DNA from 3 places in the Streptomyces sp. NPDC001443 genome. Region 3 is predicted to be linked to each of the others. Evidence: riboswitches for the same ligand, from Rfam matches in the RefSeq annotation. Region 3 holds a riboswitch; each other region holds the start of a gene.
The links. A riboswitch is a leader RNA that binds a small molecule or an ion and turns the genes downstream of it on or off. The one in region 3 is predicted to bind cyclic di-AMP.
Positions count from the first base shown of each region.

Region 1: it holds a riboswitch for cyclic di-AMP, as region 3 does, so the genes downstream of both, ACWC24_RS21455 (NlpC/P60 family protein) here and ACWC24_RS26855 (M23 family metallopeptidase) in region 3, are expected to answer to the same signal.
Region 2: it holds a riboswitch for cyclic di-AMP, as region 3 does, so the genes downstream of both, ACWC24_RS38855 (M23 family metallopeptidase) here and ACWC24_RS26855 (M23 family metallopeptidase) in region 3, are expected to answer to the same signal.

Region 1 covers NZ_JBSFIA010000020.1:57,823-67,487, forward strand. The annotation lists gene ACWC24_RS21430 (DUF6745 domain-containing protein) at 1-588, shown strand, start outside; gene ACWC24_RS21435 (NAD-dependent epimerase/dehydratase family protein) at 682-1,737, shown strand; gene ACWC24_RS21440 (NlpC/P60 family protein) at 1,864-3,624, shown strand; gene ACWC24_RS21445 (Lrp/AsnC family transcriptional regulator) at 3,668-4,108, opposite strand; gene ACWC24_RS21450 (transaminase) at 4,163-5,512, opposite strand; cyclic di-AMP (ydaO/yuaA leader) riboswitch at 5,854-6,028, shown strand; gene ACWC24_RS21455 (NlpC/P60 family protein) at 6,037-7,944, shown strand; gene ACWC24_RS21460 (DUF1996 domain-containing protein) at 8,136-9,665, opposite strand, start outside.
Region 2 covers NZ_JBSFIA010000062.1:16,800-26,464, reverse strand. The annotation lists gene ACWC24_RS38870 (dihydrofolate reductase family protein) at 1-724, shown strand, start outside; tRNA gene ACWC24_RS38865 (tRNA-Met) at 788-861, shown strand; gene ACWC24_RS38860 (PP2C family protein-serine/threonine phosphatase) at 1,047-2,408, shown strand; cyclic di-AMP (ydaO/yuaA leader) riboswitch at 2,665-2,830, shown strand; gene ACWC24_RS38855 (M23 family metallopeptidase) at 2,841-3,869, shown strand; gene ACWC24_RS38850 (aldo/keto reductase) at 4,034-4,978, shown strand; gene ACWC24_RS38845 (PrsW family intramembrane metalloprotease) at 5,012-6,328, opposite strand; gene trmB (tRNA (guanosine(46)-N7)-methyltransferase TrmB) at 6,433-7,293, opposite strand; gene lhgO (L-2-hydroxyglutarate oxidase) at 7,368-8,549, opposite strand; gene ACWC24_RS38830 (MFS transporter) at 8,759-9,665, opposite strand, start outside.
Region 3 covers NZ_JBSFIA010000029.1:73-9,737, reverse strand. The annotation lists gene ACWC24_RS26880 (DUF6082 family protein) at 35-586, opposite strand; gene ACWC24_RS26875 (CobW family GTP-binding protein) at 906-1,979, shown strand; gene ACWC24_RS26870 (DNA gyrase/topoisomerase IV subunit A) at 2,008-4,464, opposite strand; gene ACWC24_RS26865 (M16 family metallopeptidase) at 4,734-6,137, shown strand; gene ACWC24_RS26860 (M16 family metallopeptidase) at 6,134-7,522, shown strand; cyclic di-AMP (ydaO/yuaA leader) riboswitch at 7,723-7,882, shown strand; gene ACWC24_RS26855 (M23 family metallopeptidase) at 7,895-8,647, shown strand; gene ACWC24_RS26850 (GntR family transcriptional regulator) at 8,861-9,556, shown strand.

The DNA of each region.
Region 1 (9,665 bases), on a different contig from region 3:
CCGTGGCTCGCCGCCCTGAGCGCGGACGGACCGGCGCCGGACGGACCGGCGCTGGACGGACCGGCCCGGGTGTGCCGCAGCGCCGGCTGGTGGTGGCCGTTCGAGAAGGTCGTGGTGGTGTGCGAGCGTCCCGTCGCCCTGCACCGGGACGAGGCCGGCCGGCTCGACCGGGGTGACGGCCCGGCGCTGGCGTTCCCGGACGGCTTCGCCCTGCACGCCTGGCGTGGCATGCCGGTGCCTGCCGCCTTCCTCGAGGAGCTGCGCACGCTGACGCCGGAGCGGATCCGCGCCGAGGAGAACGCCGAGCTGCGCCGGGTCATGCTCGAGTACTACGGCTACGACCGCTATCTGAGCGACTCGGGCGCCCGCCCGGTGCACCGCGACGAGACGGGCACGCTCTGGCGGGTCGAGCTGGAGGGTGACGAGCCGGTCGTGATGGTGGAGGTCGTCAACTCCACACCGGAGCCGGACGGCGCGCACCGCACGTACTGGTTGCGGGTTCCGCCGACGACCCGCGAGGCCAGGGAGGGCGTCGCGTGGACGTTCGGCCTGGGCGCCGAGGCGTACGCGCCGCTGCGGGAGACGTGATCCGGTCGCACCTCTGTTCTCGTGGCGCGTGTCGGGCGATGATCCATGCCGTCTCCCGGCACACACCGGGAACCTGGAGCGAGGAGACGGCACGTGGGCACTGAGGCGGCGGCGAGCGTTCTGGTCACCGGCGGAACCGGTTTCGTGGGCAGCCATCTCGTGCGGCGGCTCCTCGAACGCGGCTACCGGGTGCGCACCACGGTCCGCAGCACCGCGGACACCGCCAAGGTGGGGCCCCTCACGCAGATGCGGGAGGCCTTCCCCGGGCGGTTGGAACTGTTCGAGGCGGATCTGCTCGTGGAGAACTCCTTCGACGAGGCGATGCGCGGCTGCCGGGTGGTCTTCCATGTCGCGTCGCCGTTCCTCATGCCGGAGAAGATCAGGGACGGCCGCCGGGACATGGTCGACCCGGCCCTGCTGGGGACACGCAATGTGCTCGGGAGTGTCGAGCGGACCGCGGAGGTCGAGCGGCTCGTGTTCACCTCCACCGTCGGCGCGATCTTCGGTGACTACGCCGACGTACGGGCCATGGACGACGAGGTGTTGACGGAGAAGTACTTCAACACCACGAGCACCGTGGACAACAACCCGTACCACTACGCCAAGACGCTCGCCGAGCGGGCGGCCTGGGACGCGGAGGCCGCGCAGGACCGCTGGCGCATGGTGTCGGTCAACCCCGGTCTGGTGCTCGGCCCCTCGCTCACCCCGGCGTCGCGCTCCGGCAGCCTGTTCCTGCTCGACGAGCTGTTCAAGGGGTACTTCTGCTACGGCGCACCCGACTTCAGCTTCACCACCGCCGATGTGCGCGACGTGGCCGACGCCCACATCGCCGCGGCGGAGAACCCCGGCGCGAAGGGCCGCTACATCGTCGCCGCGGAGACGATGACGTCGTTCCACGAGATGTCCCGCATCATCCGTACCCGTCATCCGCGCAGTCTGCGCCTGCCCCGTACGGCTCTTCCGCACTGGCCGGTGCGGATCCTGGGCCCGGCGTTCGGGCTGACGCAGGACTACATCCGCAAGCACCTCGGGATCCGGTTCCGGGTCGACAACAGCCGCAGCGTGCACGAACTGGGCCTCGTCTACCGGCCGATCGAGGAGACTCTGCTGGAGCACTACGAGGCCTGGCTGCGGCAGCGGCGCGCGTGAGGCGGGCTTCGCCGCGGCAGCGGCAGGCGTGCGGCGGGCGTCCGCGACGGAGATCCCGACGGGGATCGCGGACGTCAACAGGGGCGCGCTGTACGGGTGACGGGGCCGCACGGGATCATGATCCCCATGTCTCACACCTCTCGACGAAGACTCCTCGCCGTCCTCGCGGCCTCCGCCGCCTCCGTACCGCTCGCCGGAGCGGCCGCGGCCCCGGCACGGGCCGCCGGCAACGGCGCCCTCGCGGACGTCGAGCCGTTCGCGGGTCCGGCCGGACTGTCCTCGGCCCGCTCCTCGGTGACCCTGGCCCCGCTGGACGCCTCCTACTTCACCCCGGTGACACTCACCACCCCGCTCACCACGACGGTGCTCGCGGGCACTCCGGCCCGTACCGAGGTCACCTCCGGCGGCAGGCGGGTCGCGCTGCTCACCCAGGGCGCGCGGACGGTCGTCCTGCCGGGCCCGCAGCGCACGTTCGCCGAGAACAAGCGGCCCTTCGCGGACGACTTCCAGCGCACCCTGCCGGATCCGGTGCTCGACGACGGGAAGTACTGGGGCACGTCTCCCGGCGGTGGCAGCTGGTACACGCTGGGACCGGCGGAGACCGACTACGCGGTGGTGCCGGGCAGCGGTCTCATCAGCCTCACCACCGACGGCGCCAGCCGGCACGCCAACCTGCACGACGAGGAGATCACCGACGTCGACGCCCGCTGCACGGTCCGGTTCGACAAGGTGCCCACCGGCCAGGCCTGTTCCGCCGGTCTGACGTTCGGCTACCAGACCACCCACAACAACTACCGGGCTCGGCTGTCCTTCCTGACCTCCGGCGCGGTCGAGCTGCGCGTCGAGAAGGAGGTGGACGACACGGTGACCCAGTTGGTCACCGCCGTCACCCTCGCCACGGGCGTGCCCGCGGGAACCGACTGGACGATCCGGGTGCGCCGGGAGGGCACCCGGATCCGGGCCAAGGCATGGCGTGCGGCTTCCGCCGAGCCGGCCGCGTGGTCCGCCGACGTCGTCGACGCCACCTTCGGCAAGGGCCGGGTGGGCCTGCGCGCCCTGGCCAACACCGGCTGTACGAACCTGCCGGTCACCCTGTCCGTCAGCCGCTTCGAGGTGGACGCCGCGAACTGGGAGACTCCGCCGACCGTCACCCACGGGGACTGGGTGCGGGTGCTGCCGGAGCCGTTCGACGGCACCTGGACGGCACAGTTGGAGCAGACGATCCGCGGCTGGGCCGGTTCCTGCGTTCCCGACGTCCTGGCCCACGCCGCGATGTTCCTCGGCGGCGCGCCGACGGTCACGGCCGGGGCCGGACCGGCCCAGGGCAGACAGGTGCTGGGCGAGGCCGGGTACGGCTACCTGGACCCGCAGGGCTACCGCCTCGAGGGCGCCGACTTCCACGAGTACATGAACACGGGCTGGACCTTCCCGGACGGCACCTACGTCAAGCCGTCCAGCAAGCAGGTGGGCAACATCGACTGCTCGGGCTACACGCGGATGGTGTACGGCTACCACCTGGGCGTGCCGCTGGCCGCCGGCGCGGACACCTCGGGCCGGCGGATCCCGCGCCAGTCGCGGGACATCGCCGACTACGCCCCCGGGGTGGTCGTCGACCGCACCGACGGCACCAATCCGCCCGCCGCGACGCTGCTCCAGCCCGGCGACCTGGTGCTGTTCAACGCCGACTCGGGCGACGACGCCAAGGAGAACACCGTGATCGTCGACCACGTCGGCATCTACCTCGGCAAGGACGCGGCCGGCAAGCGCCGCTTCCTCTCCAGCCGCAAGACGGTCGGCGGGCCCACCATGTCCGACCTGGGCGGGGCGTCACTGCTCGACGGCACGGGCACGTACGCCACGAAGCTGCACACCGTGCGTCGTATCTGAGCCCGGAGCACCGCCGCCCGGCTCACGGCCGCCCGACGGCGGGTCAGCCGACGTCCCACAGGAACCGGTGGGTGTGGATCCCGAAGTACGGGAAGGACTGCACCTGCCGGACCCCGTCGATCGGTCTGACGACGTCGTTGACGAAGTCCAGCAGATCCTTCGGGCCGGGTGTGACCACCTCGGCGAACAGGTCGAACCCGCCCGAGGTGAGTACGGAGTAGACCACCTCGGGGCGTTCCGCGAGCGCGTCGGCGACCCCGCGCGGGTCGCCGTCGACGCCGATGCCGAGCAGTGCCATGGCCTGGCCGCCCATGGCCATCGGATCGGTCACGCCGACGACCTGGACGGCCCGGGAGTCCAGCAGGCGTTGCAGCCGCTGCCGGGCGGCGGAGGCGGACAGGCCGACCTTGGGGCCGAGGTCGGCGTACGCGATGCGGCCGTCGGTCTGGAGTTCCCGCAGGATGGCCCGGTCGATCTCGTCCACGTCTGCTGGCTCCCTTTCCTTCCCGGCGGTTCGGACCCACCCTATCGACGCACGTCAGCCGACGAGTTCGGCGAGGGCGGCGGCGAACAGCCCGGTGTGGGTGTCCACGTCCTGCTCCGTGGTGTCGGGGCACATGAGCGCCATGTTGTGGAACGGGGTCAGCAGGATGCCGCGGTTGGCGAGATGGAGGTGGAGGAAGTCCTCCAGCTCGGTGTCGCCGGCCGCCGCGGACTCGGCGCCGGTGCGCGGCGCGGGGTCGGCGAAGCGGTACTCGGTGCGCGCCCCGAGGCGGCTGACCGACCAGGGCAGGCCGTGGGCGGCGATGCCCGCGCGCACCCCCGCCTCGAAGCGCTCGGACAGCTTCGACATGTGGGCGAAGGCGTCGTCGGTGAGGACGTGTTCCAGGGTGGCGCGCATCGCGGCGACGGAGAGCGCGTTGCCCGCGAGGGTGCCGCCGACACCGCCCATGTCCACCAGGTCGAGATCGGCGCGGGACAGCAGCCGGTCGGCCAGGTCGGCGGAGAGGCCGTAGGCGCCGGCGGGGATGCCGCCGCCGATCGCCTTGCCGATGGTGAGGACGTCCGGCTCCAGCTCCCAGGCCGCGGTGCAGCCGCCCGGACCGGCGGAGAAGGTGTGCGTCTCGTCGTTGATGAGGAGGGTGCCGTACTGCCGGGTCAGGGCGCGGACCCCGGCCAGGTAGCCGGGTTCGGGGAGCACGATGCCGATGTTGGTCAGCGCGGGCTCCATCAGGACGGCGGCCACGTCGCCGTGGGCGAGTTCGCGCTCCAGCCGCTCCAGGTCGTTGAACTCGGCGACCCGGCTGGTCAGCGTGACGTCGCAGGGCGCGCCGACGTTCCCGGGGCGGGGGGCGCCCAGGCCGTCGGGGCCGACGACGATGAGCGACTCGTCGACGCTGCCGTGGTAGCTGTAGCCGTTCACCAGGATCTTGGAGCGGCCGGTGACGGCGCGGGCGAGCCGGATGGCCCAGCGGTTGGCGTCCGTCGCGGTCAGCGAGAAGCTCCACCGGGTGAGCCCGAAGCGGCGGGTCAGCTCCGCGCCGACCCATTCGGCGTCCTCGGTGGGCAGCATCGCGGTCGCCCCGCCCAGTTCGGCGAACCGGTGCCGGACGGCTTCGGCCACCACCGCCGGGGAGTGGCCGGCCATCGCGCCGGTGTCGCCGAGGCAGAAGTCGATGTACTCGTGTCCGTCGATGTCGGTCACCCTGGCGCCGCGCGCGGTGTCCAGATAACGCGGGAAGGCACCGGCGGTCTTGTTCATCCAGGTCATCGGCACCCGGCCGAAGAGGTGCTCGGACCGCGCGTAGGCGGCCTTCGAGCGAGGGTTGCGGCGGTCGGCCTCGGCGCTCTCGCGGGCCAGGAGGTGCTGAAGGCGGGTGCGGTCCATGACTACCTCGCAGAGCGACGGCGGATGAATGCCCAGAGAGTATGACCGAATCATACGCAAACTCAAGATTCGACGAATGAATCGATTGTCGCGACGATCGATTCGCGTGCAGGGATGATCGGGGTGCTGATTGATGCGCGCGCGTCGGCCGAGTCGACGAAGCGCCGGGCGCGACAGCCGCCCCCTCCGCACCCGCTCACCCCCGAACCGGGGAGCGACAGAAGGAAATGAAGGTCACAATTACGTATCGGACATACCGCACTTCAACCTTCACACGAGCCGCACAAATTAGCTAAGTTGGCGCCAGGCCGCTCGGTTCCTCCGGCGAATCCCGCCGGGCCGCGCTGCCTCCGCCGAGTCCGGTGAACCACTGCGGCCGCCGGAGCCGGGGACCCAACCGATCCTCTGGGGTGAATCGGCCCAACCGCCCTGCGGGGCAAGGGCCGTAGGGCACGCCTTCCGGAACCTCCGCCCGAACCCGACAGCTAACTCGGTAGGCGGAGCACGGAAGGAGTACGTCGCCGATGGCGCCAGGACGCGACAAGCGCCCCGAAGGTCTCGGCCTCCCCGGTATGTCGGACGCGGTCAGCGGTGAGGAGATCCGGCAGCGGATCAACACCCTCTACGACCGCGCGGAGACCGACTCGGGGACCTACAACGCCACCCGCGCGATGTCGGTCGGCGATCGCAGGCCCGGCCGGGCTGGGCGTCCCGCCCAGCGCAAGCCGTCCGACCCCGCCCTCGACGCCGTCGCCCGGAAGTGGTTCGACGACGCGCGCTCCAAGATAGGCCCGACCGTCGCGGCCGTGCTGCCCGCCGACCGGATGCCCGCCCTGCCGGGCGCGGCCCGCCCCGCATCGGCGCCCGTGCCGGAACTCCCGGCCGCCATTCCGGCCCCCCGCCCCGAACTGGAGGCACCTGCCCGGCGCGTCCCGGAGCTCACCGCCGGACCCGTCGCCGCCCTCCCGGCCGCGCCCGCGCCCGCGCCGGAGAGCCGACCGGACGCCTTCCCGGCTCTGCCCGCCGCCTCCGCGCCCTCGGCGCCCTCCGCCCCCTTCGCGCTCTCGGCCGGACCGCTCGCGGCCGCACCCGTACCCTCACCCGCCCCTTCGCCCGTACCCGCGCCCGCGCCCGCGGCCACGCCCGTGGCCGACACCGCGGCACGGCAGACCGCGCGGCGGTCGGTCAAGGGGCGGAACCAGGAGAAGCTCACCCAGGCCCGGAGACTGCTGACCCGGCAGGTCGCCCTGCGCAGTGCGCCGCCGGCCCCGGAGAGCGCGCCGGCTGCCGCGCCGCGCTGGCCGGCCCCTGAGCAGGATCCGCTGTTCGGCGAGGGCACCGGATGGCTCACCCAGCCGTCGCCCGGCCCCGACCCCCTCGCCGGGGGCGGCGAGTACCCGGGCGCCTCCGGCGCCACCGGGCAGTACGGCACCGTTCCCAGTGTCGCGGGATACCCGAACACCCCCATCGCCACGGGACAGTTCAGCCTTCCCCTCGACGTCGCCGTCACGAACCCGCCGGCCGACACGGGGCAGTTCAGCGCCATCCCGAGCGTCGCCGCCTACCCGAACACCCCGGTCGACACGGGTCAGTTCAGCCTCCCCCTCGACGCCGGTCTCACCAACCCTCCCGCCGACACCGGGCAGTTCAGCGCCGTCCCGAACATGGGGGCCGTCTACCCGAGCGCCCCCGCGGCCCCCGGCTACCCGAGTGCCCCCGCGAGCCCCGCCTACCCCAGCGCCCCCGCGAACGTCGGCTACCCGAGCGGCCCCGCCGAAACGGCCTACCCGAGCGGCCCGATGAACGCCGCTTACCCGAGCGCCCCCGTGAACGCCGCTTATCCGAGCGCCCCCGCGGGCGCCGCCTACCCGAGCGCCCCGGCGGGCGCCGCCTACCCGGCCACCCCGGCCGACACGGGCCGGTTCGCCCCGCTGGACACCGGACAGTTCGCGGTGCCCGCCGTTCCTGCCATGCCCCCCGTACCCCCGGCACCGGCCGCACCCGTCATGCCCACCATGCCCGCCATGCCCGCCATGCCCGCCCCGGTCGGCGCGCCGGAACCGGCGGGGTACGGCGGCAAGGCCGCGAACGCCCTGGAGTTCGCGCGCGCCCAGATCGGCAGGCCGTGCCTGTGGGGCGCGACCGGCCCCGAGTCGTACGACTGCGCCAGTCTCACCCAGGCCGCCTGGCGGGCCGCCGGGGTCGAGCTCCCCCGCGCGGCAGCCGACCAGGCCCGCGCCGTCTCGGCGATCCCGCTCACCGACCTCCAGCCCGGCGATCTCATCTTCTTCCACGGCGACACCAGCCATGTCGGCGTCTGCGCCGGCCCCGGCACGATGATCCACGCCCCGGGGCCCGGTGCCCTGATCCGCGAGGAGTCGATCTTCTTCGCCGGACAGGCGGCGATCCACAGCGCCGCACGGCCCGCCTGACCCTCGGGATCGCACGCCGAGGACCCACCCGAACCCGAATCCCGAACTGCACCGCGAACTGCCCGGACGGAATGATCCGTCCGGGCAGTTCGCGCGACGCGGCGGCGCGGTACGACGGCATGGGACGGCGCGACGCCCGGACCGTCGGTACCGGTCCGGGCGTCGCGCCGTGGGGTCTCAGCCAGGCGTCGTCACACGGGGCGTCGCCTGGTGCGGATGAGCAGGACTACACCGGCGACGGCGAGCACGCCGCCGAGCGCCGCGGGCCACAGCTGCGCGCCGGTCTCGGCGAGACCGCCCTGCACCGCCTGCGGTTCGGTCTGCGGCACGGTCTGGGGAGCCGGCTGCGCGGCGGAGGTGGCCCGGCCGCCGTCGTCCGCGGCCTGGGTCTGCTCGGCACCGGCCGTCGTACCGGACCCGGCTGCCGTACCGGACCCGGCGGCCGCCGTGTCGCCTGCTTCGGGGGCGGTGGTGACCAGGCCGGAGCCCTTGCCGCCCGAACCCGCCTGTCCCGAGTCGTCCTTCGGGCGGTTGGTCGCCGACGGGGAGGAGTAGGGCTTGGGCTGGGCGTGGCCGGGACGGGTGGCGGTGGCCGTGGCGGCGGGCGGCGCCGTGGTCGCCTGGCCTCCGTTGCCACCGTTGCCCGCGTTGCCTCCGTTACCGGCGTTGCCGCCGTTGCCCGTGTTGCCGCCGGTCTGTCCCTGCACGCCGTTCCCGTCCTTCGGGGGCTCGGGCGTCTGCGTCTGCTGGCCCTGGTCGCCGTTGCCGCCGCCGTTTCCCGCGCCGTTGTCACCGCCGCCGCTGCCGCCGTTGCCGGCCCCGTTGTCACCGCCGCCGTTGCCGCCGCCGTTGGCGCCCACGCCGCACTGCCGGCCGCCGTTGATGCAGTCGACCATCTCGTTCATCAGCTTCTCGTCGAAGACGTTGATGAAGTCGCCGTGGTCCGTGATCGGCTTGTGCAGGTTCTCGGGGAAGGAGTCCACCGCGAACAGCGGGGTCGTACGGCCACCGTCCTGCAGGCTCGGCGCGTCCACGTCGTACACGATGCGCTGCACCAGCTGCGGAATGGCCTGGAAGCCACTCGGGCAGGAGCCGTCGGCGGCGGCGAACGCCACGTGCGTACGGTGGTTGGCGCTGTCGATGTTCCGACCGTCCCAGCAGCTCTGGAACTTGAACGTGCGCACGACGTCGCTGCCGCTCGGGCAGAGCGGGTACTTGTCCTTCAACTGCCGGTCCTCCAGGCCCGTGCAGCTCCAGGACGCGTTGGCGTTGGCGGGGCCGTTGACGAACGCCTTGGCGTCGCCGGTGATGATGCGCAGCAGCCGCGGCATGGCGGTGACCTTGCTGCGGGGGTTGCCCACGAACGTCATCGTCACCTGCTTGGGCGTGACGATCTGACCGGCATTGCCCTCGGTGCCGCCACCGGGCGATCCGGCGTCCCGCTCCTGGGTGCCGTTCTGCAGGCGCAGCACGGGCCAGAAGTACGACGACTTGTCACCCTGGTCCTGGCAGCTCGTCTGTGCGTTCGCCAGGTCGTTGTCACTGGCGAACCCGGTGTTGGACTGGTTGCCGACGTAGTCGTGGAAGTGGTGGGCTCCGTTGCTGACACCCGGGGCGACGATGACATTGTCGGAGTTGAACAGGCCGTTCGCGTTCACACCGCAGCTGGTGGCGAAGGTGCCGCGGGAGGCGTCCGCCTGGAGTGCGGGGCTCTGCGCGGC
Region 2 (9,665 bases), on a different contig from region 3:
GCTGCTGGAACACCTGCACGACGTGCGGGGCGTACGGCGGCTCATGGTCGAGGGCGGCGGCACCGTCCACACCCAGTTGCTCCAGCAGGAACTCGCCGACGAACTCCAGCTCGTCCTCGCCCCGCTCTTCGTCGGCGACCCGGACGCGCCCCGGCTGTTCGGCCCGGGGGCGTACCAGGGCGGCCGGCTGCGGCTGACGGAGACCCGGCGGATCGAGGACGTCGTCCTCATGCGCTACGAGCCCACCGCGCCCGGCACCGCGGACGCCGTCCCGGCCGCCGACCGGCACTGGCTGGCGCTCGCCTGCGAACTGGCGGCCCTGTGCCCGCCGTCGCGGACCGCGTTCAGCGTGGGCGCGGTGGTGGTGGCCGCCGACGGCACGGAACTCGCCCGGGGCCACTCCCGGGAGGGCGGCGATCCCCTCGCGCACGCGGAGGAGGCGGCCCTGGCGAAGATCGACCCGGCCGATCCGCGGCTTCCCGGCGCGACCGTCTACAGCAGCCTGGAGCCGTGCGCCCGGCGGGCGTCCCGGCCGGCCCCGTGCGCGCGGCTGATCCTCGGCGCGGGGGTGCGGCGGGTGGTCACGGCCTGGCGGGAGCCGGACACCTTCGTCGTCGGCGCCGACGGCAGCGGGCTGCTGGCGGCCGAGGGAGTGCATGTCGTCGTCCTGCCGGACTACGAGGCGGCCGCCAAGGCGCCCAACCGCCACCTCCTGCCGGGCTGAGCCGGCCCCGGATCAAACCGTTGTGCATTCCCACCCGCGAATGGCGTATGCTGGTCCTACCGACGCGGGGTGGAGCAGCTCGGTAGCTCGCTGGGCTCATAACCCAGAGGTCGCAGGTTCAAATCCTGTCCCCGCTACTGAAGGCTCAGGGCCGGAATCCAGTTCACGGATTCCGGCCCTGAGTGTTTTCATCGCGGCTCCCGGCGTTCGCGCGATGCCGTTCCTGCCGTCGCCGTCATCCGGTCGGCCCAACATCACTCGCCCCGCGCGCCGACTCCGGCGAATCTGGACCTTCGTGGCTGGAGACGGCGGGAGACGAGTGGTGCGCTCTGGTGACCTGACGGGTGAGGGGCCGCACGAGGAACCCGGCGCGGCCGAGGGGTCCGGCACGGCGGCCGCGGACGACCACCTCGTCCCGTACGCACGCGCGGGTGGCCGCCTTCCGCCCGACCCGGCCCTCGACCCGGACCCGGCCCTCGACCCGGACCCGGCCCTCGACCCGGACCCGGCCCTCGACCCGGCCCCGGATCCTGGCCCCGGTGGTCAAGCACCGGCCTCGCCCGCCTCGCCCACCGCCCCCGCGCCGTCCGGGGCGCCCGTACCCGCCGACGCCACCGGCGAGGAACGGCGGATCCGCCTCCTGCGGGTGCTCCCCGCGCTGCTGGCCGTCGGCGGTGCCGTCTACGGCATCTGCACGCCCCGCGGCTTCACCGCGGCGCCCCTCTTCACGGCCGCCCCGCTGGTGGCGGCCCCGCTGTGCTCCTTCCTCGGGACCGCCGTCACGGGGGTGGCCGCCGTCGTCGGCGCGTACGCCGTGCACGTCCGGTTCTCCCGGGTCCCGGACGCCGACGCGGTCACCGAGATCGTCACCGTGGCCACGGTCGCCGCGATGGCCGCGGTCATCAACCGTGTCGTGCGCCGCGGCGACCAGCGCCTCGCCAGCGCCCGCGAGATCGCCGAGGCCGCCCAGCGCGCGGTGCTGCCCGAGCCCGCCGCCCGGATCGGCGGCTACGACGTCGCCGCCCGCTACGAGGCGGCCCAGGCCGACGCCTGCATCGGCGGCGACCTCTACGCCGTGCAGGACACCCCGCACGGCGTGCGGCTGGTCGTCGGGGACGTGCGGGGCAAGGGCATGGGCGCGGTGGCGGCCGTGGCCGTGGTCATCGGGGCCTTCCGGGAGGCCGCCGAGCAGGAGGCGACCCTGGAGGCGGTCGCCCAGCGGCTGGAGCGGGCGCTGGCGCGCGAGGGCACCCGGCGCGACGGGCCCGACGTCTTCGAGGGCTTCACCACCGCCGTGCTCGCCGAACTCCCGCACGGGGAGGAGACGGTGCGGATCCTCAGTCGCGGGCATCCGCCACCGCTGCTGCTGGACCCGGACGGCACCGTGCGCCCCCTGCCGGCCCAGGAGCCGGCCCTGCCGCTCGGCATGGGCGAGCTGGGCAGCCGGCCCGACCGCGCGGAGGAGACCCGGTTCCCCAGGGGCGCCACCCTGCTCCTGCACACCGACGGCGTCTCCGAGGCGCGCGACGTCCAAGGCCGTTTCTACGACCCCGAGGAGCGGCTCGCCGGCCGCTCCTTCCGCGATCCCGAGGAACTGCTCGCCGCTCTCGCGCGGGACGTGCACCGGCACTGCGGGGGAGGTCTGACGGACGACATGGCCCTGCTCGCCGTCCGGCGTCCCTGACCACGCCGTCGTCACGTGGAGTGACCGGACGACCCCCCTGCGCATAACATCTGAGTCACCATCAAAACCGCCGTGACTCCTGAGGTGTTGCCCGCGCGCTCCGCACAAGGGGCAACTCACCCGATTTTCGCCGGTCATCGCCTTAAGTCCTGGCCAAAAATGTTATTGATCAAGCGGAACGGCTTGGAATCCTGCCCTCGTGCCCATTAACGTTCGATAACGCAGCGCGGTCGTCCCAGCCGTCACAAGGCGGCTCCGTGCGCACGCGCCGAATCCCGTAAGGGAACCGGGGAACCAACACCCTGGGGTGAATCGCACGGCCACCACTGTCAGCGACATCAGTGACAGGCGGTATACGCGCGTAGGAGACCTTCCTGCTCCGAACCCGTCAGCTAACCCGGTAGGCGAGAAGGAAGGAAGGAGCACGCCCAAGTGGCGTCCAACCCGCCTGCCCCAGAGGCCCCGTTCGTGCCGAGCCAGACCAGCACCGAGCCCTTCGGCTTCGGCAGCTACCGCACCGACGAGGGTCCGTGGGAGGAATGGAATCCCACCGCGGAGACCGTTCGCCCCCCGCGCGGCAAGCATCGCGTCGCCAAGCAGCGTGGCGGGGGACTCGCCCGCAGCTCCACCGTCCTGGGCGTCGGTGTCATAGCCGCCGTGGCCGGTGGCGGAATGGCCAGCGCCAACACCGGCAAGCCGCCGGTCTCCATCTCCATGCCCGACCTTCCCTCCGTCGGCTCCCTGCTGTCGGACGAGAAGCCCGCCGAGACCACGCAGGACGTCGCGACCCCGCTCAGCGGCATCGGCGTGACCACCGCCGACACCGCCCAGGGCGCCACCGACGCCGGCGAGGCGCTGCGCAGCCGGATCATGGCCCAGGCCGAGCAGCAGCAGACCCAGGTCGATGCCAAGGCCGCCGCCGCTGCCGAGAAGGCCGCCACCGACGCGGCCGCCAAGGCGGAGCAGGAGGCCAAGGACAAGGCCGAGGCCGCCAAGAAGAAGGCGGAGGAAGAGGCCGCGAAGAAGGCCGAGGCCGAGCGCCTGGCCGAGCTCGCCAAGCAGTACACGCTGCCGACCTCCTCGTACACGATCACCTCGACCTTCGGCGAGGCCGGCTCCATGTGGTCCTCCGGGTATCACACGGGCCTCGACTTCGCCGCGCCCACCGGAACGCTCATCAAGGCGATCCACAGCGGCACGATCACCGAGGCGGGCTGGGCCGGCTCCTACGGCTACCGCACGATCCTCACCCTCGACGACGGCACCGAGCTGTGGTTCTGCCACCAGTCCTCGATCAGCGTCAGCGTCGGGCAGAAGGTCGCCACCGGTGATGTCATCGGCCGGGTCGGCGCCACCGGCAACGTCACCGGTCCGCACCTGCACCTGGAGGTCCACCCGGGCGGCAGCGCGGACGGCATCGACCCGATGGCCTGGCTGCGCGGCAAGGGACTCACCCCCTGACGACCCGGGCTCCCCGGTTCTCCTGAACCTCCGGCGGTCCTGGCGACACCCCCCGACGCCAGGACCGCCGGTTTTCCGCTGCCCGGGCACGGGTCCCGGGAACGGGTGGACCGCGGGACAGTCGTACGGAATATCAACTTCAGAGCCGAGCGTTGACACTGAGCATGACTTCTCTTCGCAAGCTCGGTTCCTCCGACCTCGAGGTCTTCCCGCTGGCCCTCGGCGGCAACGTCTTCGGCTGGACCGCCGACCAGGACCGGTCCTTCGCCGTACTCGACGCCTACACGGCCGCCGGCGGCAACTTCATCGACACCGCGGACTCCTACTCGGCCTGGGTCGACGGCAATCAGGGCGGCGAGTCCGAGACGATCATCGGCAACTGGGTCAGGGCCCGCGGCAACCGCGCCGACGTCGTCATCGCCACCAAGGTCAGCCAGCACCCCGGGTTCCCCGGTCTGACCGCCGCCAACATCAAGGCCGCCGCCGACGCCTCGCTGCGCCGCCTCGGCACCGACCACATCGACCTCTACTACACCCACTTCGACAAGCCCGAGGTGCCGGTCGAGGAGATCGTCGGCGCGCTCGACGAACTGGTGCGGGCGGGCAAGGTGCGCCAGATCGGCGCCTCCAACATCTCCCCCGAGCGGCTGCGCGAGTCCCTGGAGTTCTCCGACCGCGAGGGCCTGGCCCGGTACGTGGCCCTCCAGCCCCACTACAACCTGGTCTCGCGCGACACCTACGAGGGAGAACTCCAGGACGTCGCCGACCGGTTCGGCCTCGCGGCCGTCCCCTACTTCGCCCTCGCCTCCGGATTCCTCACGGGCAAGTACCGCCCCGGCACGACGGTCGACAGCGCGCGGGCCACCGGCGCCGCCAAGCACCTGGAGACCGACCGCGGCCGCAAGGTCCTCGCCGCCCTCGACGAGATCGCCGGCGCCCATGACGTCCCGGTCGCCACCGTCGCCCTGGCCTGGCTCGCCGCCCGGCCCACGGTGCTCGCCCCGATCGCCTCCGCGCGGACGGTGGACCAGCTGCCGGCCCTGCTCGGCGTCGCGGAACTGGAGCTGACGGAACCGGAGGTCGCGCGCCTCACGCAGGCATCGGCCTGATCCGGCCCGCCCGTCTCCCCGTCTCCCCCGGGGCTACGACCGGTACGGGTTGTAGGCGGGGTAGGCCGCCGCCGGATAGCCGTACGCCGGCCAGGCCACCGGGGGAGGCGCCGGCATCATCACCGGTACCGGCGGTGCCGTCGCCCGCGCCGCGTAGTCCAGCGCGGGCCGCGCCACCTCCCGGCGCCGCCACAACTCGTGCAGCAGTTCCCGTTCCCGTACGACGAAGTCGGCACCGGCCCGGCCCCTGCGTCCCCTGCGCCGCAGGGCCGCCAGCGAGGTCGCGTACGTCTCGTACTCCGCCACCGTCCGCTCGGCGGGCTTGCCGAGGTGGTGCCCGGCGTACTCGCGGGCCAGCCGCCGGGCCCGCATCGAGCCGAGCGCGTACGGCTCGGCCGGGCTCAGCCAGCCCGCGGCGACGTACGCGGGCAACTCCTCGTAGACCGAACGCAGTTCGCGCTGGCGGGTCCAGATCACCAGCCAGGTCAGCAGGCCGAACGCGGGCACCATGAACAGCCCGTAGACGGCGAAGAACCCGTACTCGCCGAAGGTCGCGGAGCCGTTCCAGAACGCGTGCATGCCCATCGCGAGCAGCAGTCCGCCCGGTGGCAGCAGTACCCGGCGCACGCGCTGCCGGTCCGGGCAGAGCGCGGCGAGGCCGAAGCCGATGCCGGTGAGGACGGTGAACAGGGGGTGCGCGAACGGCGACATGATGACGCGGACGAAGAAGGTCGCCGCGGTGACGGAGGCGATGCCCCGGCCCCCGCTGAGCTGGTCGGTGCCGAAGGCGGTGCCGAGATAGAGGATGTTCTCGGTGAACGCGAAGCCGGTCGCGGTCACCCCGGCTATGACGACCCCGTCGACGATGCCGGTGAAGTCCCTTCTGCGGAAGAGGAAGAGCAACAGCACGGCGGCGGCCTTGGCGGACTCCTCGACCACGGGCGCTATCACGGTCGCGCCGAGGGTGTCGGCACCCGACGGATCCGCCGTCGCCGTCGCTATCCACTCGGTCGCGAAGCTGTTGGCGACGATCGCGATCAGCGCCGCCGCGCAGGCGCCCCAGGCGAAGGCGAACAGCAGATTGCGCCAGGGGCCCGGCTGGACCCGGTCCAGCCAGCGGAAGGCGGTGACGAGCAACGGCACCGGCAGGACCGCGAGTCCGAGACCGACCAGGAATCCCTCGGTGCCGGTCTGACGGCGCACCAGCGCCAGGATGACGAGTCCGGAGAGCGCCAGCAAAGTGATCACGGCGCCGTACCGCACCCCTGTGCGCTGCCACCAGCGTGGGTGCCGGACCCCACCTGCGGCGGGGCCGAAGGGGTGCGTCGGATACGGGGGAACGGTCGCCACGGCATTGACCCTAACGAGGGAGAGCTGGTCCTGCTGTTCCTTTTGTGCCGCCGGCCCGGCAGCCCGGGCGGCCGTGTTCACCACGGCTGCCACGGCCGCCGTGCCTACAACGGCCGCAGCTCCTGCGGCTCGCGGTGCTGTACGCGACGGAAGAGCAGATCGTTCACGACATGTCCCTTGTCCAGTCCCTGGCCCTCGAAACGGGTCACGGGCCGGAACGCGGGACGGGGCGAGAAACCGCCTTCGTCACGGGTGTTCTCGAAGTCGGGGTGAGCGTCGAGCACCTCGAGCATCTGCTCGGCGTACGGCTCCCAGTCGGTGGCGCAGTGCACGACCGCGCCGGGCCGCAGCCGGGTCGCGGCGAGATCGAGGAACTCCGGCTGGATCAGCCGCCGCTTGTGGTGGCGCTTCTTGGGCCACGGGTCGGGGAAGTAGACGCGCAGCCCGGCGAGGGAATCGGGAGCGAGCATCTCGCGCAGCAGGATGATGGCGTCCCCGTTGGCCACCCGGACGTTGGACAGCCCGTGGTGGTCGGCCAGGTTGAGCAGGTTGCCCTGGCCCGGGGTGTGCACGTCCACGCCGAGCACGTTGGTGTCCGGGTCGGCGGCGGCCATCTGCGCGGTCGCCTCGCCCATCCCGAAACCGATCTCCAGCACCACCGGGTTGCCGTTGCCGAACAGCTCGCCGAGGTCGACGACGCGCTGTCCGTCGATGTCGAGCCCCCACCGGGACCACAGCCGCTGCAATGCGTCCGCCTGTCCAGTGGTCACCCGGCTGCGCCGCGGCTGGAAGCTGCGGATCCGCCGCTCGAAGTGCGACCCGGCGGGATCGGCCTGCGGGCCGTCGGGGAAGCGGGGCTCTCCCTTCGGCCGGGCGGGCCGGTCGGGCACGGCGGGGCCCGGCCCCTGCCGTGGTGCTTCGGGAGCGGGCCGGGGCGCTTCGGGGGAGGTGTTCAGCTCAGACACAGTGAAGTCGATTTTACGGCGCCCACCGACCGCCCCGGCCGGGGCGGTCGGCCCCGCCGGTGCGGTGCCCGTCCTCATGCCGAGCCCAGTACGGTCAGCGCCCTGCGGGCCGCCTCCCGGCCGATCGGCAGCGAGGCCGTCGCCGCGGGCGAGGGCGCGTTCAGCACATGCACGGCCCGCGCGCCCTCCCGGATCAGGAAGTCGTCCACCGGCGTCCCGTCCCGCAGCACGGCCTGGGCCCGCACCCCCGGCGCCGCCCGCACGAGATCCTGCTCGGTCACCTCCGGCAGCAGCCTGCGCACCGTCTGCACGAACGTCCGCTTGGACACCGAGCTGCGCAGCTCGCCCACCCCGTACCGCCAGTGCCGCCGGCCCATCCGCCAGGTTCCGGGCCAGGCCGCCGTACCGGCCGGCTCCCGGGGCCGTACGCCTCCCCAGCCGTACCCCTCGCGGGCCAGCGCCGGAACTGCGTTGGGCCCGACGCGGACCTCCCTGTCGATCCCGCGGGTGAGGTGCACCCCGAGGAACGGGGACGCCGGATCGGGCACCGGACAGACCAGTCCCCGCACCAGTTCCGGCCGCGCCAGCTCGTAGTACTCGCCCCGGAACGGCACGATCCGCACCTCGGGCTCGTCCCCGGTCAGCCGGGCCACCTCGTCGCAGTGCAGCCCGGCGCAGTTGACCAGCACCCGGCCCCGCACGACGTCCCCGCGCGCGGTCCGCACGGCGACCCCCCGCTCCGGCCGCCGGTCGATCCGTACGACCCGTGCCCCGTAGCGGATCTCCGCTCCGGAGGCCTTGGCCAGCCGGCGGGCGACCGCCGCGAAGTCGCACACGCCCGTCGTGCCGACGTGGATGGCGGCCAGGCCCCGCACCTCGGGCTCGTACTCCGTGATCTGGGCGGCACCCAGCTCCCGTACCGGAATGCCGTTCTCCCGGCCGCGCTGGACGAGCGCGTGCAGCCGGGGGAGTTCCTCGCGGCCGGTGGCGACGATCAGCTTGCCGGTCACCGCGTGCGCGATGCCGTACTCCGTGCAGAACTTGAGCATCTCGGCGGCGCCGCGCACCGCGTACCGGGCCTTGAGGGAGCCGGGCCGGTAGTGGATCCCGCTGTGGACGACACCGCTGTTGCGCCCGCTCTGGTGCCGGGCGGGGCCGGGCTCCTTCTCCAGCACCGTCACCCGGGTGCCCGGCGCGGCACGCGTGATCGCGTACGCCGTCGACAGCCCGACGATCCCGCCGCCGATCACGAGCACGTCGCAGTCGTACCCGCCGTACCCGCGGGGACCGGCGTACCCGCCGTCGGCGTCGGACCCGCTGTCGGCGTCGGACCCGCTGTCGGCGTCGGACCCGCCGTGACCGTCGTGGGCGATCTCCCGCACCTGCACCACCTCCCGGCTCCGATAGTGCACTGCGCCACTGACAACGCCCTCAAACCCGGGAGGCGCCCGCGTGTGTCGCCGACTCAGGCCGGAGCCATCATCAGCAGCGGCCGCGCCCGCTCGCGCAGCTCGACCACCCGTGGTTCGTCGCCGTACGGCTCCAGCCGGTGCAGCAGATCCTTCACGTACTCGGTGGTGCGCGCCGAGGAGATGCGCCCGGCGACCTCCACCGCCCGCACGCCCTGCTCGCACGCCGCGTCGAGGTTGCCCGACTCCAGCTCGGCGACGGCCGAGACGACCAGGCGCAGGCCGTGCGAGCGCACGAACTCCTCCGTCGGCTTCGACAGCGCCTGCTCGGTGAAGCGGCGTACCTGGCGCGGCGCCTTCAGGTCGCGGTAGCACTCGGCCGCGTCGGCGGCGAAGCGGTCGTAGGAGTAGAAGCCCAGCCAGGACGGGTCGTTGTCGCCGTCCCGGGAGCGCTCCAGCCAGCTCTCGGCCGCCTTCAGCGCCGTGCCGGCCGCCTGGGCGTCCCCGGCGCGCGCGTGCGCGCGTGCCTCGACCAGCCGGAAGAAGCTCATGGTCCGGGCGGTGGCCAGGCCCCGGTTGCGTTCCAGCGCGGCCTGCGCGAGGTCGACGCCCTCGTCGCCGAAGCCCCGGTAGGTCGCCTGGAGGGACATGGAGGCCAGGACATAGCCCCCGAGGGGGACGTCCGCGGCCGCCCGGGCCAGGCGCAGGGCCTGGATGTAGTAGCGCTGGGCGGCCTCCTGCTGACCGGTGTCGAAGGCCATCCACCCGGCGAGGCGGGTGAGCTCGGCACTCGCCCCGAACAGCGCCCTGCCGACTTCGTCGGAGTACGAGCCGAGCAGCAGCGGGGCCGCCTCCACCCGCAGGCACTCCGGCACCATCGACGAACGCCAGTCGCCGCCTCCGTACTTGGAGTCCCAGCGCCTGGCGTCCTCCGCGGCCTCCCGCAGTTTCTGCACGTCGCTG
Region 3 (9,665 bases):
CGGTGTGTTGACCTGTCTGGCTCACGGGAACGGGTCATTCGGACGGAGGGTTACCCACCACCCACCACTCGTCGGTGTCCGCTTCGTCGAGGTCTCTGACGAGGCTGTCGGCCATTTGTCCGATGCGGGCCTCGTCGGACGACTCCTTCAAGGTCGCGCGCTGACTTCGCGAGGCCTCCCAGTACTCGCGGAAGAGCGGGCTCTGGAAGAACTCCCGCAGATAGGTGTACAGCTCCTCCCGGTCCAGTACTTCCGCGCGGTAGAGGTGGAAGAGGTAGGTGTACCACGCGTTGGCGTAGAGGAACTGACGGCGCTTCTCGGCCGGGATGCTCTTGTCGTAGGTGTCGATCACCGCGGCGAGCGAGGGGTCGTCGATCGCCCTGGCCAGCAATTCCCAGTGCATACGCTGCTGATGTGCCAGAGCCTTGCGGCGGACCGCCAACTCCTCCAGTTCCAGCCGCCTTTGCAGCAGATGCTCCTCCTCGACCCGCCTCTGCCGCGCGGCCAGCGTCAAGGCGGCGGTGGCGAGCGTCAGACCGGCTGCGGCGGCGCCCAGCCTCCCCGCAGAGTGCTTCCGTATGGCCATGTAGATCCCCGATTCAAGCGACCGCCCGCCGGTCGTCGGAGTGTGGGTCGACTGGTGGGGACCGGCGAGCGATGGGCGGCGCGTGCCGCCTCCAGGGTGCCGAGCGGCTCTGACCGGCGGGGAGGCGGAGAGGAGGCGCACGGAAGGAAGCGAGGGTCGCACACTTCGACGCCATGCCCAACGTCTGCCCCGCCGACGCTGCTAACAATCGTTCACTCAGCGGGGATTCTTCCGGCTCGTATCCTGGGGCGGCACTACGTTCCACGTAGATGCGCCGGTCGTGAGCCGGTGTACGCGACGGTGTGAGAGAGGTCGTACGTTGAGCCAGCCGAGCCCGGCCCGGGGGTCGCAGCAGATTCCGGTGATCGTACTCGCCGGATTCCTCGGCTCGGGCAAGACGACCCTGCTCAACCATCTGCTCCACCGCGGCGGCGGCAGCCGGATCGGGGCGATCGTCAACGACTTCGGGGCCATCGAGATCGACGCGATGGCGGTGGCCGGGGCGCTCGGGGACTCCACCGTCTCCCTCGGCAACGGTTGTCTGTGCTGTGCCGTCGACAGCAGCGAGCTGGACGTCTTCCTCGACCGGCTGGCGCAGCCGGCCGCCGGCATCGACGTCGTCGTCATCGAGGCCAGCGGGCTCGCCGAGCCCCAGGAGCTCGTCCGGATGCTGCTCGCCAGTGAGCATCCCGGGATCGTCTACGGCGGACTCGTCGAGGTCGTGGACGCCGCCGAGCTCGACGACACGCGCGCGAGGCACCCCGAGATCGACCGGCACCTCGCTCTCGCCGATCTCGTCGTCGTGAACAAACTCGACCGGGTTGAGCGGGACGGCGAGCGCGTCCTGGAACTCGTCCGTTCGCTCACCGACCGGGCCGCCGCCGTCGTACCGGCCACCTACGGCCGTATCGATCCCGAGTATCTGTTCGACTGCCGGCCCGGTGAGGAGCGCATCGGGCAGCTCTCCTTCGACGACCTGCACGACCATGACGCCGAAGGTGCGCACGCGGGACATCTGCACACCGCGTACGACAGCCTGTCCTTCACCCGCGAGCTGCCCCTCGATCCCCGCAGGCTCATGACCTTCCTCGACAGCAGGCCCCGGGGGCTCTACCGGATCAAGGGGTACGTCGACTTCGGGCCGTACGACACCGGGAACCGGTACGCCGTGCACGCCGTCGGGCGGTTCCTGCGTTTCTACCCGGAGCCCTGGGGGCCGGACGAGGCACGGCTCACCCAGCTCGTGCTCATCGGCTCCGGCATCGACGCGCCCGCCCTGCGCAAGGAGTTGGAGGCGTGCACGAGCGACGCCCCGCACGCCGACGAGCACGGCATGTGGGGCGTCCTGCGGTACGTCCAGGGCGACGACGACCACGACGAGGCCGAGTCCTAGAACGGACCCGCCACGACGAGGCCGAGTCCTAGAACGGACCCGCCACCACGCCCACCGTCTTCGACAGCGACACGCCCGAGCCGTCGCGACGCGGGTCGATATCCGGGAGCTCGGCCGGGGTGCCGTTCTTCTGCGCCGCCCGCGCCGGGACGGGACCCGCCCAGGCCACGGACAAGCAGTCCTCGCCCTTCAGGAACCGCTGGCAGCGGACACCGCCGGTGGCACGGCCCTTGCGCGGGTACTGGTCGAACGGGGTCATCTTGCCGGTCGTCTGCACGGAGTCGTCCAGGGTGCCGCGCGAACCGGCGACGGTGAAGACGACCGCGTCCACGGCCGGGTCCACCACGGTGAACGAGATCACCTTCGCGCCCTCGGTGAGCTTGATGCCCGCCATGCCGCCCGCCGGACGGCCCTGCGGGCGCACCTGCGACGCCTGGTAGCGCAGCAGCTGCGCGTCGTCCGTGATGAAGACCAGGTCCTCCTCGCCGGTGCGCAGTTCCATCGCGCCGACGATCCGGTCACCCTCCTTGAGGGCGATGACCTCCAGCTCGTCCTTGTTGGTGGGGTAGTCCGGGACCACCCGCTTGACCACGCCCTGTTCGGTGCCGATGGCCAGACCGGGGGACGACTCGTCCAGCGTGGTCAGACAGATCAGCGTCTCGTCGTCGTCGAGGGAGACGAACTCGCCGAGCGGGGCGCCGCCCGACAGGTTCGGCGCGGACGCGGTGTCCGGGAGCTGCGGCAGGTCGACGACGTTGATCCGCAGCAGGCGGCCCGCCGAGGTGACGGCACCGATCTCGCCGCGCGCGGTGGCGGGCACCGCCGAGACGATCACGTCGTGCTTGGTGCGGTGGGCGTCGGGGTCCGCCGGGAAGGGCTCCGCGTTCGCCGTACGGGCCAGCAGGCCGGTCGACGACAGCAGCACCCGGCACGGGTCGTCCGCGACCTGGAGCGGCACGGCGGCGGCCGTGGTGCCGGCGGACTCCAGCAGCACCGTACGCCGCTCGGTGCCGAACTTCTTCGCCACCGCGGCCAGCTCGGCCGAGACCAGCTTGCGCAGCTCCGCGTCCGACTCCAGGATCCGGGTCAGCTCCGCGATCTCCGTGTTGAGCCGCTCCTGCTCCGACTCCAGCTCGATCCGGTCGAAGCGGGTCAGCCGGCGCAGCGGGGTGTCCAGGATGTACTGCGTCTGGATCTCCGACAGCCCGAAGCGCTCCATCAGGCGTTCCTTCGCCTGCGCGGAGTTGTCGCTGGAGCGGATCAGCCGGATGACCTCGTCGATGTCGACGAGCGCCGTCAGCAGGCCCTCCACCAGGTGCAGCCGGTCGCGCCGCTTGGTGCGCCGGAACTCCGAGCGGCGCCGGACGACCTCGAACCGGTGGTCGAGGTAGACCTCGAGGAGCTCCTTCAGACCCAGCGTGAGCGGCTGGCCGTCGACCAGCGCGACGTTGTTGATGCCGAAGGACTCCTCCATCGGCGTCAGCTTGTAGAGCTGCTCCAGGACCGCCTCCGGCACGAAGCCGTTCTTGATCTCGATGACCAGGCGCAGGCCGTGCGCGCGGTCGGTGAGGTCCTTGACGTCGGCGATGCCCTGGATCTTCTTCGAGCCGACCAGGTCCTTGATCTTGGCGATCACCTTCTCCGGGCCGACCGTGAAGGGCAGCTCGGTGACGATCAGGCCCTTGCGGCGGGCCGTGACGGTCTCCACCGCGACCGTGGCGCGGATCTTGAAGGTGCCGCGGCCGTTCTCGTACGCGTCCCTGATGCCGCCGAGGCCGACGATCCGGCCGCCGGTGGGCAGGTCCGGGCCCGGGACGAACCGCATCAGGGCGTCCAGGTCCGCGGCCGGATAGCGGATGAGGTGGCGGGCGGCCGCGATGACCTCGCCGAGGTTGTGCGGCGGCATGTTCGTGGCCATGCCGACCGCGATGCCCGACGAGCCGTTCACCAGGAGGTTCGGGAAGGCCGCAGGCAGCGTGGCCGGCTCCTGCTCCTGACCGTCGTAGTTGGGGGCGAAGTCGACGGTGTCCTCGTCGATCGACTCCGTCATCAGGCTCGCGGCGTCGGCGGCCCTGCACTCGGTGTACCGCATGGCGGCCGGCGGGTCGTCGTTGCCCAGCGAACCGAAGTTGCCGTGCCCGTCCACGAGCGGCACGCGCATGGAGAACGGCTGGGCCATGCGCACCAGGGCGTCGTAGATCGACGCGTCGCCGTGCGGGTGCAGCTTGCCCATCACCTCGCCGACGACACGGGCGCACTTCACATAGCCGCGCTCGGGACGCAGACCCATCTCGTTCATCTGGTACACGATGCGGCGGTGCACCGGCTTGAGGCCGTCGCGGGCGTCAGGCAGCGCGCGGGAGTAGATGACCGAGTACGCGTACTCGAGGAAGGAGCCCTGCATCTCGTCGACGACGTCGATGTCGAGGATCCGCTCCTCGTACGAGTCGTCGGGCGGCGGGGTCTTCGTGCTGCGGCGGGCCATCGCTGCCGGCTCCTTGCTGACGCGTGAACGGGTTCTGACGCGGACCATTGTGGACCGCGCTACTGACAGTGCGGGCGGGGCCCCGGCGTCGTCCGCCCGGCCCGGTGTGGAGCGGCGCCTGCCTCCACGACTGCCCGCAGGCTACGCGATCTCGCTCTCGGCGTACGTCCGGCGGGAACTTCGCCCATGGTCCGCCCGCTTGCATACAGTGGCAGGACAGGCACGAAACGCGCGGTCGGACGACCGCGTCCGCGATCGAAGGGACGTACATGCCCATGGGTCACACGGCCACAGCCGAGGCAGGCTCCGGGGGCCTGACAGCGACCGAGCACCGCTTGGCCAACGGCCTTCGCGTGGTGCTCTCCGAGGACCATCTGACCCCGGTCGCGGCGGTGTGCCTCTGGTACGACGTCGGCTCCCGCCACGAAGTCAAGGGCCGTACGGGCCTGGCTCACCTCTTCGAGCACCTGATGTTCCAGGGGTCCGGACAGGTCAAGGGCAACGGCCACTTCGAGCTGGTGCAGGGCGCGGGCGGCTCGCTGAACGGCACCACCAGCTTCGAGCGCACCAACTACTTCGAGACCATGCCCACCCACCAGCTGGAGCTCGCCCTCTGGCTGGAGGCCGACCGCATGGGCTCCCTGCTCGCCGCCCTCGACGACGAGTCCATGGAGAACCAGCGGGACGTCGTCAAGAACGAGCGCCGCCAGCGCTACGACAACGTGCCCTACGGCACCGCGTTCGAGAAGCTGACCGCCCTCGCGTACCCGGAGGGCCACCCCTACCACCACACGCCCATCGGCTCGATGGCCGACCTGGACGCGGCCACCCTGGAGGACGCGCGGGCGTTCTTCCGGACGTACTACGCGCCGAACAACGCCGTGCTCTCCGTGGTCGGCGACATCGACCCGGCGCAGACGCTCGCCTGGGTCGAGAAGTACTTCGGTTCCATCGCCTCCCACGACGGCAAGCCCGCCCCGCGCGACGGCTCGCTGCCCGAGGTCATCGGCGGTCAGCTCCGCGAGGTCGTCGAGGAGGAGGTCCCGGCGCGCGCCCTGATGGCCGCCTACCGGCTGCCGCACGACGGCACGCGCGCGTGCGACGCCGCCGACCTGGCGCTGACCGTCCTGGGCGGCGGGGAGTCCTCCCGCCTCTACAACCGGCTGGTACGGCGCGACCGTACGGCGGTCGCGGCCGGCTTCGGCCTGCTGCGGCTGGCGGGGGCGCCCTCCCTGGGCTGGCTGGACGTGAAGACCTCCGGTGACGTCGAGGTGCCGGTCATCGAGGCCGCCATCGACGAGGAGCTCGCCCGGTTCGCCGAGGAGGGTCCCACGGAGGAGGAGATGGAGCGCGCCCAGGCCCAGTTGGAGCGCGAGTGGCTGGACCGGCTGGGCACGGTCGCGGGCCGCGCCGACGAACTGTGCCGCTACGCCGTCCTGTTCGGCGACCCGCAGCTCGCCCTCACCGCCGTCGGGCGGGTGCTGGAAGTGACGGCCGAGGAGGTCCAGGAGGTCGCCAAGGCCCGCCTGCGCCCCGACAACCGCGCGGTGCTCGTGTACGAGCCGACCGTCCCCGAGGCGCTGGACGAGGCCGAGGCCGCGGAGCGCACCGAAGACCCGGAGTCCGCGGCGACCGTGGAAGCCACCGACGAGACCGAGGAGGCGGCCCAGTGACCGAGCTCGCCACGATGCAGTTCCACCCCCAGCCCCGGCCGGGAGATGCCAGGCCCTGGGCGTTCCCGGCGCCGGAGCGCGGCACCCTGGACAACGGCCTGACGCTCCTGCGCTGCCACCGCCCCGGCCAGCAGGTCGTCGCCGTCGAGGTGCTCCTCGACGCGCCGCTGGAGGCCGAGCCGGCCGGTCTCGACGGCGTGGCCACGATCATGGCGCGGGCCTTCTCGGAGGGCACCGACAAGCTCTCCGCGGAGGAGTTCGCCGCCGAACTGGAGCGCTGCGGCGCCACGCTGGACGCGCACGCCGACCACCCCGGCGTACGGCTGAGTCTCGAAGTGCCGGTCTCGCGCCTGGCGAAGGCGCTCGGCCTGCTCGCCGACGCCCTGCGCGCGCCGGCCTTCGCGGACAGCGAGGTCGAGCGGCTGGTGCGCAACCGGCTCGACGAGATCCCGCACGAGCTGGCCAACCCCGCGAGCCGCGCGGCCAAGGAGCTCTCCAAGGAGCTGTTCCCGGCGGCCTCGCGGATGTCGCGCCCCCGCCGGGGCACCGAGGAGACGGTCGTGAAGATCGACTCCGCGGCCGTGCGCGCCTTCTACGACCGGCATGTCCGCCCCGCCACGGCCACCGCCGTGATCGTCGGCGACCTCGCGGGCATCGACCTGGACGAGCTGCTCGGCGACACCCTGGGGGCCTGGAAGGGCTCCTCGGCCGAGCCCCGCCCGGTGCCGCCGGTGAACGCCGACGACACCGGCCGCGTCGTCATCGTGGACCGCCCCGGCGCGGTCCAGACGCAGCTGCTGATCGGCCGCACCGGGGCCGACCGGCACGACCGGGTCTGGCCCGCGCAGGTGCTCGGCACGTACTGCCTCGGCGGCACCCTCACCTCCCGGCTGGACCGCGTCCTGCGGGAGGAGAAGGGCTACACCTACGGCGTGCGCGCGTTCGGCCAGGTGCTCCGGTCGGCGCCGGACGGCACGGGCGCCGCGATGCTCGCGATCAGCGGCTCCGTGGACACCCCGAACACCGGTCCCGCCCTGGCGGACCTGTGGACCGTGCTGCGCACGCTCGCGGGGGAGGGCCTGACCGACGCGGAGCGCGACGTCGCCGTGCAGAACCTCGTCGGGGTGGCGCCGCTGAAGTACGAGACCGCGGCGGCCGTGGCGGCCACGCTGGCCGACCAGGTCGAGCAGCACCTGCCCGACGACTACCAGGCGACGCTCTACCAGCAGCTCGCCGCGACCGGCACGGTGGAGGCCACGGCCGCTGCCGTGAGCGCCTTCCCGGTGGACCGGCTGGTGACGATCCTCGTGGGCGACGCGGCACAGATCAAGGAGCCCGTCGAGGCGCTCGGCATCGGTGAGGTCACCGTCGTGTCCGCCGAGTAGGCACGCGCGCGAAGGGGCCCTGGCGACCTGTCGGCCGCCAGGGCCCCTGTCCGTGCAAGGAGTGTCCGAATTGGGGCGGAGACATCCTGTCTGCCGTGTGGCGTGCGCAACAAAACACGCGATCCGTTTGATGATCGAAAGGCGGCGCCCGTACCGTCATCTGAACTGTTCGTCGGGCAGTGCGCCGCATCCGCGGCAGCGGACAGTCATCGCCGAGTCCCCCGAGGCGCGAGCCAGGGGAGCCGGGGACCCATCGCAGTCCCTGGGGTGAATCGGACGTCCGCGCACGCGAGGCGTCCGTAGGAGACCTTCCTGCTCCGAACCCGTCAGCTAACCCGGTAGGCGAGAGGGAAGGAAAGGATCAGCCTCTACATGGCGTTCACGGGCGTTTCCGGCAAGCACCGTCGTCCCAGCCGGATGAAGCGCACCAGCGCTCACGCAGCCGGTATCGCGGCTCTCGCCACCACCGGCGTCGTCGGCACCCTCGCGGCCCCCGCGCTCGCCGCCGAGAACCCCGTCGAGCAGACGGGCCTCACCCCGGTCGTCACCCTCGGCGACGAGGCCGCCGAGCAGGTCGACGCCCAGGCGGCCGCCCAGCAGCAGGCGGCCGCACAGCAGCTGGCCGAGGAGATCGCCCACGCGAAGGCCGCGGCGAGGGCCGCGGCCGCCCGCAAGGCCGAGGAACGCGCCGCCCGCGAGGCCGAGCGCCAGCGCCTCAACACGTTCGTGTCGCCGATCACCGGCTCCTACGTCTCCACGGGCTACCTCGCCAGCAGCTCGCTGTGGTCCTCCGGCAGCCACACCGGCGTCGACTTCCACGCCGCCACCGGCACCACCGTCCACGCGGTCGGCTACGGCACCATCGTCGAGGCCGGCTGGGGCGGGGCCTACGGCAACCAGATCGTCATCAAGATGGACGACGGCACGTACACCCAGTACGGCCACCTGTCCTCCATCGGTGTCTCGGTGGGCCAGCGGGTCGTCACCGGCCAGCAGATCGGCCTCTCCGGCGCGACCGGCAACGTCACCGGACCGCACCTGCACTTCGAGGCCCGTACGACCGCCGAGTACGGCTCGGACATCGACCCGGTCGCCTACCTCCGCAGCCACGGTGTGAACGTCTGACATCCGTCCGCGCCGCGGACGTCCGGCGACGACCGCGCGACATACCGAAGCCCCGGCTCACCGAGCCGGGGCTTTCGGCGTTTCCGGCACCGTCCTGTCCAAAAAATATCCATGGATTCCGGCCGCCCGTCGGAAATTACGTCCGATTGCAATAGAGTCGCTGAACACATGTCAATCGGCGACGTTTCACGGGCATTAAGGCGGAGGTCGGTCATGCGTATTCCGGCGCACTCGGTGTGCACGGCGATCCGGGACGACATCGTCGCCGGTGTCTACGAGCGTGGCAGCCGGCTCACCGAGGAACTTCTCGCCCGGCGCTACGGCGTCTCGCGCGTCCCCGTCCGGGAGGCCCTGCGCACGCTGGAGGCGGAGGGCTTCGTGGTGACCCGCCGGCACGCGGGCGCGTGCGTGGCGGAACCCACCGAGCAGGAGGCCTCCGACCTGCTGGAGATGCGCATGCTCCTGGAACCGCTGGGTGCCTCCCGGGCCGCCCAGCGGCGCACCGAGGCCCATCTCAAGGTGCTGCGCGGCCTGGTCCGGCTCGGCCAGGAGCGGGCCAGGCGGGGCAACAGCGAGGATCTGCGCTCCCTGGGCGGATGGTTCCACGAGACGCTCGCCCAGGCTTCCGGCAGCCAGGCGCTGACCGCCACGCTCACCCAGCTGCGACACAAGATCGCCTGGATGTACGCGACGGAGGCGCCCGCCGACCCCGTGGAGTCCTGGGCCGAGCACGGCGCGATCGTGGACGCGGTGGCGCGCGGCGACGGCGAGCGCGCACGGGCGGTCACGGCGCTGCACGCCGAGCGCGCGGGTCCGGCGCACCGACTGCGGTTCTCCGGCGCGGGCGAACGCGCCGACCGTGTGAGGACTTCGCAACATCCCGTAAACGTGACGGGTCTGCGGAATTAACAGAAGCGCCGTATACAAAGAAGAAGTATTCGGCGGAGATGTATTTCCGCTGCCCTTGTTCGCGTGTGCCGGGAATTCCTCGTCGCACTTTCTTGGTGTGCTCGCAGAA